One region of the Peribacillus sp. NPDC006672 genome, then DNA from elsewhere that is predicted to be linked to it. Evidence: predicted binding sites of a transcription regulator. Region 1 holds the regulator's gene; each other region holds the start of a gene.
The links. The regulator LexA, encoded in region 1, represses DNA repair genes until DNA is damaged. The targets are predictions, from matches to a motif close to CGAACATATGTTCG.
Positions count from the first base shown of each region.

Region 2: a site for LexA is predicted at 1,368-1,381, ahead of addB (helicase-exonuclease AddAB subunit AddB). Genes of this name have one in related genera too.
Region 3: a site for LexA is predicted at 1,337-1,350, ahead of ACQKKK_RS03165 (DNA polymerase thumb domain-containing protein). Genes of this name have one in related genera too.
Region 4: a site for LexA is predicted at 2,098-2,111, ahead of uvrB (excinuclease ABC subunit UvrB). Genes of this name have one in related genera too.

Region 1 is NZ_JBNNOR010000017.1:4,434-7,607, reverse strand. Features, by position in the region: gene ACQKKK_RS21535 (hypothetical protein) at 228-509, opposite strand; gene ACQKKK_RS21530 (glycoside hydrolase family 73 protein) at 841-1,122, shown strand; gene ACQKKK_RS21525 (LysM peptidoglycan-binding domain-containing protein) at 1,135-1,428, shown strand; gene lexA (transcriptional repressor LexA) at 1,676-2,299, opposite strand; gene yneA (cell division suppressor protein YneA) at 2,455-2,766, shown strand; gene ACQKKK_RS21510 (YneB family resolvase-like protein) at 2,786-3,174, shown strand, end outside.
Region 2 is NZ_JBNNOR010000002.1:302,419-305,592, reverse strand. Features, by position in the region: gene ACQKKK_RS04825 (TVP38/TMEM64 family protein) at 109-723, shown strand; gene lepB (signal peptidase I) at 757-1,320, shown strand; gene addB (helicase-exonuclease AddAB subunit AddB) at 1,512-3,174, shown strand, end outside.
Region 3 is NZ_JBNNOR010000001.1:629,800-632,973, forward strand. Features, by position in the region: gene ACQKKK_RS03155 (hypothetical protein) at 1-239, shown strand, start outside; gene ACQKKK_RS03160 (C40 family peptidase) at 332-991, opposite strand; gene ACQKKK_RS03165 (DNA polymerase thumb domain-containing protein) at 1,405-2,664, shown strand; gene ACQKKK_RS03170 (YolD-like family protein) at 2,691-3,023, shown strand.
Region 4 is NZ_JBNNOR010000003.1:228,129-231,302, reverse strand. Features, by position in the region: gene uvrB (excinuclease ABC subunit UvrB) at 1-1,966, opposite strand, end outside; gene ACQKKK_RS06985 (CsbA family protein) at 2,185-2,415, opposite strand; gene ACQKKK_RS06980 (catalase) at 2,607-3,174, opposite strand, start outside.

The DNA of each region.
Region 1 (3,174 bases):
TCACCAAAAAATCCCTCTCTTAATTGAGAGGTTTTTTTAGGTTGAAATGTGAGGAGGTGTGAATTGGTTTACTTGGGTTATGTTGATTCATAAGGAAAAAGCCGGGCCGTAATTGCCAAATAGGTATTTATATAAAAGCGTGATCGATGGGTATATAAGCTAGATTGGTCTCCTGCAATAATAAGATTGATGAACCTCAGGCGTGTGCTATCCTGCATAGTTTAATCCTACTTTTGATAAGATTCTCTATAAGTCAAAATACTAGTTTTGAGAGCAGCATAGTTGCCTATGCTTGCATAGCCATAAAACCAGCCCATGAAAATTCCTGCAACCAAATGATGTCGATGGCTGATGAAAATGGAAATGAATAAGCCTAGAACCAAAGCGATGGCAGGGATGAATTTTGGAGGTATTGGAAACATGACCTTAATTATTTGAGTAAGTGTCATGATGGTAGGAATGGCTATCACTGCATCCCAAAAGTTTGTATGAATGGTTGGGAAGTCCATAATGTCACCACCTTAGAAGTTTTCAAAATTAATTTTTACCATTTACAAAGGATTTATACCATATTAATTAATGCAATATAAACGATTGATCAGAGAAAGTTGATACAACAAGTTTCGAAGATTTTCAGAGTTCAATGTGAAGCCGCTCAATGTATGCTTTCTTTTTTTGATCATAGTGAAAACAATTAACCAAATATCAGTACCTTTTTTGCTGGACATGCTGTCACCCTTTTCATGGTTTAGAATACGATATGAAGGAAGATACCCAGTTAAGAAAGTGAGTCCTAATATTGGAGAGGTTCTAATGAGCAAGGAAACGTTTATTTAGGAAATTGCTCCATATGCCCAGAAAATTCAAAAGGAATTTAAAATTTTGTCTTCTGTGGTCATTGCACAGGCTTGTTTGGAGAGTGGATATGGGACAAGCTTATTAGCAAATCAAGGAAAGAATATATTCGGTACAAAAGGTGACTTTAAGGGCGAGTCAGTCATTATACAAACAATGGAATATGTCAACGGTGCACCCGTTCAAGTATGGAACAAATTCAGAAAATACCCAACATGGGAAGAAAGTCTAAGAGATCTTGCCAATCTATATGTAAAGGGAACTTAATGGAATAGAAGTTTGTATACAGCCATCATTGGAGAACAAGATTACAAAAAAGCACTCAAAGAAATATTCGATGAGGGTTACGCCTCGGATCCGAAATATATAGAAAAACTGGAGAACCTAATCGAAACAAGTGATTTAACTAAATATGATGGAAGCATCGAAGAGGTCTATCATATCGTCAAAAAAGGGGATTCCGTATCTGCGCTTGCAAAAGCATATGGTTCTACGCAAATGCAGATTCAACAGTGGAATGGATTGGTCGATCTTAACCTTATTAAAGTGAACCAAAGATTAAGAGTGAAATGAACATTAACAGGGAGCGGGATTTTATCTCGCTCTTTATTAATTTGAATTATGGTTTCATATTTTTCCTAAAGTACATATATTCAGAAAGCAATACTTTGCCTATCAACCGCCATAAATGAAAAAGGTGTTTACACGCCTATGAAAACACGCTTCTATTAAAAAAATATTTCAAACCTAGTCTTCCAAATGCATAATGAGAGAATTTCGGACATAAATTAAACAAACAAAAAAAGCGCGGTTAGCGCTTTTAATGTATTTGTCTATATAAGCCTATTACTTTTCCAAGTATCGAAACATCTCTTAAAATAATTGGTTCCATATTTGAGTTCTCAGGCTGAAGCCTTATGTAATCCGGTTCCTTAAAGAATCGTTTTACAGTGGCTTCATCATCTTCCGTCATGGCCACGACGATATCTCCATTATTTGCACTGCTTTGTTGTTTCACAATGACATAATCTCCATCATGAATTCCTGCTTCAATCATACTTTCGCCCATGATTTCTAGCATGAATACATGGTCATCATGTGGAACCATGCTTTCGGGAAGCGGAAAGTATTCTTCTATGTTCTCAATGGCCGTTATCGGCATGCCCGCAGTTACTTTTCCAAGTAATGGCACGTTCACGACACTAGCTTTGGGGATATTGTTCGCTTCCTCCAAGTTCAGTATTTCAATGGCCCTCGGCTTGGTTGGGTCACGTCTTATCAGGCCTTTACTTTCCAGGCGGGATAAATGTCCGTGTACTGTTGAACTTGATGCAAGTCCCACTGCTTCGCCAATCTCCCGGACGGAAGGTGGATACCCTTTTTGGCGGACCTCATCTTTAATGAAATCAAGGATATCTTGCTGCCGTTTTGATAGTTTAGTCATACGTGCACCTCTTCTCCAATGTTCTTTGCTCCATTATAGCATGGCCCCCAACTCTATACAAACATAAGTTCGAATTTAGTTGTTGACTGAAACAAACGTTCGTATTATAATTTTGACATAACATACGAACGAACATTCGCTTTGGAGGGATATTTATGAAAAAATTATACAAAAATTATGTTTATACTATTCTGTTAGCTGGATCAGTATTCATCTTTTCAATTTTATTCTCTTGTACATTGGACAATGATCAAAAAAAAGATTTCCTTTCTATAGAAGTAGGTAAAGGCGACACCCTATGGGGAATTGCCGAAAAATATGAAGAAGCTGATTTGACAAAAAAAGAATTCATTGGTTGGATAGAAGAGCATAATGGGGTCAGCGCGGATTCGATTAAACCTGGTCAAGTCATTGTCATACCGGTTAAAGGGGAAGAACTTGTTCAGAATTTGGCAAGTCAGCAGTAAGCAGTGAAGGTAGGGTATTATGAAGGCAATAATCTATTGTAGGGTTAGCACAGAAAAAGAGTCGCAGGAAACATCATTGGCAAGGCAGGAAGATGAATTAGTCAAATTGGCGGAAAAGTTGGATATGGAAGTTGTTTCCATAATAAAAGAGCAGGAAAGCGGTTATGAGTTAAACCGGGATGGCATTTTTGAAATGATCGAACTATTTAAGGCCAAAGAAGCCGAAGTTTTATTAATCCAGGACGAAACAAGACTGGGAAGAGGGAATGCCAAAATAGCCCTTTTCCATGTCATCCTTAAAGAAGACGTGAAAATTTATACGCTCTCACACGATGGGGAAATAGAGTTATCGGATTCGGATGCCATGGTCATCCAGATAGTCGGTATTGTAGAAGAATATCAAAGGAA
Region 2 (3,174 bases), on a different contig from region 1:
TATATGGATAATAATTCTTGCAATTTCAGGGGAAAGTGATATATCTAAAATAAACGGTTTTTAATAAGTTTATGCTGCTTTGATAGTAGCATGCCGAGGGAGATAATTATGGATTTGGATACTATACGTGAGTGGTTTACACTTGATAATATATCGGAGCTTATTCAGCAATATCGCTCATTCGGTCCAATTCCCGGAATCTTACTGCCGATGCTGGAAGCTTTTTTGCCCTTTTTACCCTTAGTGGTGTTCGTGCTTGCAAATGCAACGGCTTTCGGTCTTTGGTGGGGATTTTTATTTTCTTGGATTGGTGCAGTAGCGGGGTCTTTTTTGGTCTTTTTAGTTATTAGAAGATATGGTCAAATGAGGTTTTTTCGATTTTTGCAAAAACATAAGCAGGTGCAGAGGTTGATGGTTTGGGTGGAAAGCCATGGATTCGGTCCTTTGTTCATACTGCTCTGCTTCCCCTTTACACCGTCGGCCATCGTGAATATTGTGGCAGGACTTTCAAAGGTAAGTCCCTTGCAATATGGACTTGCAGTCATTGGAGGGAAAGCGGTGATGATTTTTACGATCAGCTTCGTAGGTTACGATTTGGTATCCTTAATACATAAGCCTGTACGTACGATCATTATCGGGATTGTCATCTTTATCCTATGGTATGTGGGAAAAAGACTGGAAGTCCGATTAAATAAAAGTATGAAGAGAGAAGAAGGACAATAAATTAGTATATAAATGTAGTAGGGGTTGAATCAGATGGAAAAAACAAACAAGAATTCTTTATCCGATTGGATAAAAGCAGCCATGATAGCTTTTGTTATTTACATCTTAATCCGTACATTTTTCTTTTCAAGCTATGATGTTGAAGGGGATTCGATGCAGCCGACCCTTGAAGACGGCAATAAACTTGTCGTGAATAAAATCAATTACCAGATTCAGGATATCGACCGTTTTGACATTGTAGTTTTTCATGCGAATTCACAGGAAGATTATGTAAAGCGAGTTATAGGGATTGCAGGTGACCGCATTCGTTATAAAGATGATTGGCTTTACGTAAATGGTAAGAAAGTGGATGAGCCTTATCTTGAGAAATACAAGGAAGGTTTCCCGGGACAGGATTTTACGGGCGATTTTACATTAAAAGAATTGACGGATATGACCACCGTCCCGGAGGGCAAGCTTTTTGTCATGGGTGACAATCGCCTTGAAAGTGCGGACAGCCGTCACTTTGGTTACATTCCAGTTGAAAATGTTGTCGGTAAAGTCGATGTTCGATATTGGCCGATCAAAGAATTCAATAATAAATTTACAGGTGAATGATTGCGGAAGCCCGAAAATTATCAGGGCTTTTTCTTTTTGGGGAAACACGAACGTACGATTGGTGTTTTTTAAAGGGAAACGGTAAAATAATAGAATGTAAATCTAATTGGAAACAGAAACCTAGTCAAAAGGACGAAGGTATTTCTGGTATGATGGATCTAGATATTATGTTGTATAAGGGGGAAAAAGAGATGTCACTCCGTTTTTTACTGGGAAGATCGGGTGCAGGGAAAACTTCGAATATATTGGGCGAAATCCGCACCAAATTGGCAGAAAATCCCGAAGGCAATCCAATTATCTACCTCGTTCCTGATCAGATGACGTTTCTATCTGAATATAAATTAATTAAAACACCAGGCCTTGCCGGAATGATCCGGACGCAGGTTTTCAGTTTTAGCAGGCTTGCTTGGCGTGTTCTTCAGGAAACTGGGGGTATGAGCCGGCTCCATTTGGACAGCGTTGGCGTTAATATGTTAATACGGAAAATCATGGAGGATAAAAAAGAAGAGTTAAAGATGTTTCGTCGATCTGCTGATAAGCAGGGATTTATTGCACAGATGGAGCTAATGCTGGCTGAGTTCAAGCAGTATTGCATCAAACCGGATGACATTCAAAACTATTTGACCGAAACATCACCCTCCGGCAGCGGCATTCAGGATAAACTGCATGACCTTGAATTGGTCTATCAGGCATTTGAGGATGAAATGGTTGGCAAATACTTAGATTCCGAAGACTATTTCACTTTGCTTATCGAGAAAATGTCTGAGTCTTCATATATAAGGAATGCGGATATTTATATCGATGGTTTTTATAGCTTGACGCCACAGGAATTGTTGATTGTGGAGGAAATGATGAAGCTGTGCAGGAGCGTAACGGTCTCGCTGACGTTAGATCAGCCCTACAGACAATATGCTCCGGATGATTTGCAATTGTTCAGGCAAACGGGAAATCTGTACCATAACCTTTATCAGGCTGGATTGAGGAACGGTATACCCATTTCAGAAGATCGAGTTTTAAAAGGGACGGAAAGGTTTGGAAAGAGTGCGGGGCTGAATCATCTGGAAACTAACTTTGACATTCGTCCTGCACGGACGTTTGGGCAGTCACCTGATGTAACGATTGCCCAGGCAGTTAACCGCAGAGCTGAGATTGAAGGAGTTGCCCGGGACATCTTGACGCTCGTCAGACAGAAACAGCACCGTTTCCGTGATATTGCGATTTTAGTCCGTAATGGAGAGGCATACGCAGATATTTTACAAACCGTTTTTCGGGATTATCAAATCCCCTTGTTCGTCGATTCCAAACGGACCATGCTGAATCATCCTCTGATCGAACTGATTCGTTCCACTTTGGAGATCATCAATGGATATTGGCGTTATGAGCCGGTATTTCGTGCAATCAAGACGGAGCTCCTATTTCCGCTGCAAAAAAATAACGAAAGGATGCGCGAACAGGTTGATAAGCTAGAAAACTATGTGCTGGCCCGTGGAATTAAAGGAAGCAGGTGGACGTCCAAAGATCGTTGGACCTACCGGCGTTTCCGCGGACTGGAACTGGAGGACCGGAACCAGACGGATAAGGAAATGAAGCTTGAGCAAGAGCTGAATGAGATGAAGCAATTATTTACCGAACCCATCTTAAAGCTATCAAAACGTGTTAAAAAGGCTGCTAATGGCAGGGAATTGTGTGAGGCCCTTTATCTATATCTTGAGGAATTGCATGTACCTGAAAAATTGGAAAAACTGAAACAGGAGGCAGAAGAAGCGGGTGATTTGGTATCGGCTAGAGAGCATGAGCAAACGTGGAATGCGGTTGTCGACTTACTAGACCAATTCGTTGAACTGCTGAGCGGGG
Region 3 (3,174 bases), on a different contig from region 1:
CGGAAGCGGAATTGATTCTTGTTTTGACGGATGCAGAAAGCTTAGCCGAACAAAGGGCGGTCACTGCTGCCATCAATCATGTCAGCAAAGCGGAAAGTCAGCGATTCATGGTTCTCCAGGTCAGCCATTTGCCCTCAGAACATGTATATAATATCGAAATGATGAATCGTTCCAACTTAGATTCTTCATTCATGGTGACAGTTGAGGATTTAACGGATGAAATACTATATATAAAATAAAAGAAATGAATAAAACCGGACTGAATCATTTGGAATTCTGTCCGGTTATTTTATGGGAATCCGCTCACACGAATGAGCTCACGTCCTGGATTTTATAAAGTTTTCGCACCTAAATATTTTGGTTTCCAATAAGAATTATCCATATCCGCGATGGCTATTCCTTTTGAAGATGTAGCACTAATGAATTGACCATTTCCGATATAGATCCCAACATGTGATACTCCTGTTCTTCCAGAAGAAGTATCAAAGAATACAAGATCACCTTTAGATGGTGAAGATACTTTTAACCCTGTATTTGAATAGAGCAATGATGTTGTACGCGGTAAGGTAATTCCTTGTGATTTCTGGAATACATAATAAATGTAGCCTGAACAGTCGAATCCAGTTGGTGTTGTCCCGCCCCATTTGTAGGGTTTGCCGATTAAGGTTTTTGCATAGCTGATTAGGCTTGTATTATTGACATTATAAACACCAAGCGCATTAAATGTGCCTCGGCCGGCAATTCCGTCGGCAGTTAATCCTTTAGCTTTTTGGAAGTTTTTTACTGCAGATGTAGAATACGTGCCGTAATATGTAGTCAGTGAACCTGAATATGTGAAATAACCTTTGGTTTTTAAAAGTTGTTGTAGTTGTTTGACATCGTTGTGTGTCATTCCGGGTCTGAGGGTTTGATCTCCGATATTTGCAAAGGCTTGCAGTGGGGTTAGCATCATGGCAGATGCAACAGCAGCTGAAGCGATCCATTTCTTCATAATTTTCATTTCCTCTCTATCTATCTCTCTTTTATTCTTAACAATATTATCCTACAATACCATTATGACAATTAGACATAATTTTGGTTACAATTTAATTACAAAAAATGAGTAATAAGACTAAAAACAAATAGACGAAAGACTCTTGAAAACATCGAGTGGAATTTTGAAAAATGAGCCTTTTGATTCATTTAGGATTATTCAAGTTCCTAATTGATCTGTTTTTTAAAAACTATATGGATACAGAGTTTAAATTTGGTATTTCACCCGTTTTTAGGGCCTATTATATTTTTCAAGGAAATTACATTAAAAAGTAGAAATTTGTATGAAAACTTCCATTGAATAAGAACGTATATTCGGTTAAAGTTATGAATATAATAAAAGCGAACGTATATTCTTGTTAGGGTGAAGAAATGATGGATTATGGGACAATGCCGAAACAATCAATTATGTGTATCGATATAAAAAGTTTTTATGCAAGCTGTTCAGCGGTCATGCTTGGTCTGGACCCACTCGATTGTTATCTGGCGGTGGTTGGTGATTTGGAGAGGACGGGGAGCATTGTGCTTGCGGCTTCCCCAAAGATGAAGAAGGAATTTGGCATCAAGACAGGTTCGCGGAGGTTTGAGATTCCGAATGATCCAAGGATTGTCGTCGTTGAACCCAAAATGGCGACCTATTTAAGGGTCTCAACGGAAATCACCCGCTTGTTCAACCGTTATGTGCCCAAAGAAGCGATTCACGTGTATAGTGTGGACGAAAGTTTTGTGAAAGTCGATGGTGCCGCTTCTTTATGGGGAGATGCCCAGGTGATAGCTGAAAAGATAAAAGATGAAATCGAACGGGAATTACAGCTCCCCTGTGCCATTGGAATTGGTCCGAACATGCTTATGGCAAAACTTTGCCTTGATTTGGAAGCCAAGCATAAAGGGATTGCGGAATGGAAATATGAGGATGTGCCGAACAAACTTTGGCCGATTGCCCCGCTTCGTGAAATGTGGGGAATCGGCAGGCGCGTAGAAAAAATCCTTCATGGAATGGGAATATTCACGGTCGGGCAGCTTGCCAATTATGATCTTGAATTACTTGAAGCGAAGTTCGGAATTATGGGCAATCAGCTTTACCACCATGCGTGGGGAATCGATTTATCGGATATGGGGGCAACAATCATCGAAGGGCAAGTCAGCTTTGGCAAAAGTCAAATCCTGCTAAGGGATTATAAGGAGGAGCATGAGGTCAAGCAGGTCATGCTGGAAATTTGCGAAGAGGTTGGAAGAAGGGCACGTACCCACCGCAAGGCAGGGAGGACGGTCAGCTTAAGCATTGGTTACAGCAAGGATGAGTTTGGCGGAGGTTTCCATCGTTCGCGTTCGATCAGTGAACCGACTAACATTACGATGGAGTTATATAAAGTTTGCCTGGAGCTTTTTCATGAGAACTATAAGCAAAAAACGGTTCGGAGCATAGCGGTCACACTCTCGAATATTGTGGATGATAACGAAATGCAGCTGACTTTATTTGATGCTTCGCGCTGGAAAAAGCGGGAATTGAGTTACACGGTTGATCGAATCCGCCATAAATATGGACCCAAATCGTTATTGCGTGCAGTTTCGTATACAAAAGCGGGTACAGCCGTTTACCGAAGCAGGCTGCTTGGTGGGCATAAGGCGTAAGGTCGACTTTGAAGGGAGGGAAAAGAATGATTCGTGATCGCGGCCGTATCAAATGGACATCGATGATGTTGCCGGAGCATGTGAAGATGCTCCGGGATTGGGTGGTGGAGGATGGCCATGAAACGAAGCGCATCCTTGATGAGCAGCAACTGGAAGAAATGAATGCGGTAATGGGGGAAGCGATGGAGGAAAGAAAGGATGTCACGATCGCTCATTATGAAGGAAACCGGTATCAGCTGTTAATCGGCAGGATCCATTATTATAATGAGCTCACCCAAAAGCTTCATATCGTCGATCGCTTTCAGCAGGCTCACTATATCAAGCTTTCCGATATAGCGGATGTAAGGATAATGGAATGATTAGCGGAAGGGTTGTTCTCAAGGGAGCCTTTCATTTTCGAAATGATATCGGTCCTCTTTAATGCATTTTCTTCTTGGTGAAAGGGAATCATCGGGGCAAAAGAGAATCTGGGCGATCTTGCAGAAGGAAGCAGTTTCATTAACAGAAACA
Region 4 (3,174 bases), on a different contig from region 1:
CTAGTAATAAATCACGTAGCTCGGCAGCTCGCTCGAAGTCCAGTGCCTTAGCCGCTTCCTTCATTTCTTTTTCCATGCTTGCCATCACTTTAACACGCTCTTTTTTAGGGAGCTTCGCGAGGCTTGGTGCAAGATCTTCTTTATACGCTTCTCCTTCTTCGGCTACATGTGTGGCCCTTATGGAGTCTCGGATATCCTTTTGAATGGTTTGAGGCATTATTCCATGCTCTTTATTATAATTTTCCTGTATTTCACGGCGCCGCCTCGTTTCATTGATGGCAAGTTCCATCGAATTCGTGATGCGGTCTGCATACATGATAACGTGGCCGTTTGCATTACGGGCTGCACGGCCCATCGTTTGAATAAGCGAACGTTCCGAGCGAAGGAACCCTTCTTTATCGGCATCCAGAATGGTCACTAATGACACTTCCGGAATATCCAGGCCTTCCCTTAGTAGATTGATTCCGACGAGTACATCATATTTGCCCATTCGCAGTTCCCGGATGATTTCTATCCTGTCTAAGGTCTTCACTTCCGAATGAAGGTATTGGACCTTGATGCCAATTTCCTTTAAATAATCAGTTAAATCTTCAGACATCTTTTTCGTTAAGGTCGTAATGAGGACACGTTCGTTCTTTTTGACCCGCTCCTGTATTTCACCGATCAAGTCATCTATCTGTCCTTCAATTGGCCGCACTTCAATCGTTGGATCTAGCAATCCGGTAGGACGGATGATCTGCTGAACCATTTCTGGCGTATGTTCGAGTTCATATGGTCCCGGAGTTGCCGAAACGAATATGGATTGATGGACCTTTTTTTCGAATTCTTCAAATCTTAGCGGGCGGTTATCTTTTGCAGACGGCAGACGGAAGCCATGATCGACAAGTACTTGCTTTCGTGCCTGATCTCCATTGAACATGCCCCGGATTTGCGATAGTGTAACGTGTGATTCATCCACGACCAATAGGAAGTCCTCTGGAAAGTAATCCATTAAAGTATAAGGTGTCGCACCTGATGGACGAAGCGTTAGATGGCGGGAATAGTTCTCTATCCCTGAACAAAACCCCATTTCCCGCATCATTTCCAAATCATAACGGGTCCGCTGCTCCAAGCGCTGTGCTTCAAGAAGTTTTTCATCTTCCCTTAATTCCTTCAATCTCTCTTCCAGTTCCATTTCGATATTCTGAACGGCTATCCTCATTTTCTCTTCTCGGGTTACGAAATGGGAAGCTGGGAAAATCGCGATATGTTCGCGCTCTCCTGTGATTTCACCAGTCAGGGCATCGACTTCACGGATACGGTCTATCTCATCTCCGAAAAACTCGACCCGCACACAGTGTTCATCACGTGAGGCCGGGAAAATTTCAACCACGTCACCGCGAACGCGGAAAGTTCCACGTTGAAAAGCAATATCATTCCGCTCATATTGAATATCCACGAGCCTGTGGAGCAAGGCATTCCGGTCTATTTCCATGCCTGTACGGAGAGAAACAACCATCTCCCTGTACTCTTCCGGAGAACCCAGCCCATATATGCACGAAACACTGGCAATGATGATGACATCTTTCCTTTCGAACAATGACGAGGTTGCCGAGTGACGAAGTTTATCGATTTCATCATTGATGCTTGCATCTTTTTCGATGAATGTATCAGTGGAAGGAACATAAGCTTCTGGCTGGTAGTAATCATAATAGCTGACGAAGTATTCAACGGCATTATTAGGGAAAAACTCTTTGAACTCACTGTAAAGCTGTCCTGCCAACGTTTTATTGTGGGCAATGACAAGTGTCGGCTTATTGATTTGTTGAATAACATTGGAAACCGTGAACGTTTTCCCTGTCCCCGTTGCCCCCAATAATGTCTGCATTTCCTTTCCCTCTTTAATGCCTTCGACAAGCATTTCAATTGCTGCAGGTTGATCTCCTTGAGGAGAGTATTTTGAGACTAACTCAAACTTATCTTTCACCAAGCATAGCCTCCTATTGAAATATTTTTATATGAAAACGGGACATGACCATATCCCTTCTATTTATTCCGGTTTAAGAAAGTATATATACTCATTCTACCACAATAGCCTCAAAACAAACCAGCAATAAGCGAACATCTATTCTGTTTTTGGGTTTTATAGACTCATGGTTTATTGAGGGCAATGGTAAGTTTGAGAAAAAAAAAGCACCTTTGATGTCAGGCGCTCTTGGATGTTCGTTTCATCATTCTTTTTGATAACCAAAATCCCACTGTAAGGGATAAGGCATCAACGATGATCAATAAGTTTGTATGCGTATAACCTTTATATGCAGAAGCTGTAATCAAGGCAACAGTTAAAACAAGGCCGACGACATTGTTATAGGTGACTCTTGAAAATAGCATGACAAGTAGACAAGGAAGAAAGAGGGCGGAAAGAATTTTAATCATTTTTTCATCTCCTTTATAAGAGAAAAATAGAGTAGTTTCAGTTTAAATGATTATGAAGTTTTTTGCCAATTAATTTCCCACTAGATTATCAAAAACATCCTCAGAAGACCGTTCCACCCATCCATCAATTATGCCCATAAAAAAAAGAGGCAAACCCCTTTTAAAGGGAAGTTTGCTTCTTTTCAGACCAATCAATATGGATCCGCTTCATGTCCTTTTCTAACTGCGGCCTCTGGGTTATCCGTTCCACCTATGGGTTTTGAAGATTCCGTATGTTCAGAAGCCGAGGCTAATCCCTCTTTCAATCTGCGACCATACTCTTCATCGGCCTCTTCAGCGAGGGCTATCATTTTTTCCTGAATGCGCTTGTCGGCAGGAGCCAATGCCGACACTAAATTGGAGATCAAATCATCTTTTTCCCAATCTTCAAATTCACGGAATGTTTCACCGGCCTGCTTCGTATTGCTTTGGCGATCGATTGTCTCACGGACAAGTTTCCCTTCTACCAAAGGTGTATACTCCTTGCCCGTCTGTTCAGCTTCTTTCAAACCGCCGACTGTTGATGGTTCGTAGTTGATGTGGGGGCTTTGGTTGCCCCTGCCAACTTCATATTGCATCTGTCCGCCAGTCTGATTCGTGGCTGTCCGTTTCTTTGGAGCATTAATCGGCAATTGCAGGTAATTTGCGCCAACACGGTGTCGCTGTGTATCGGAATAAGAAAAAGTACGTCCCTGTAACATCTTGTCATCCGAGAAGTCC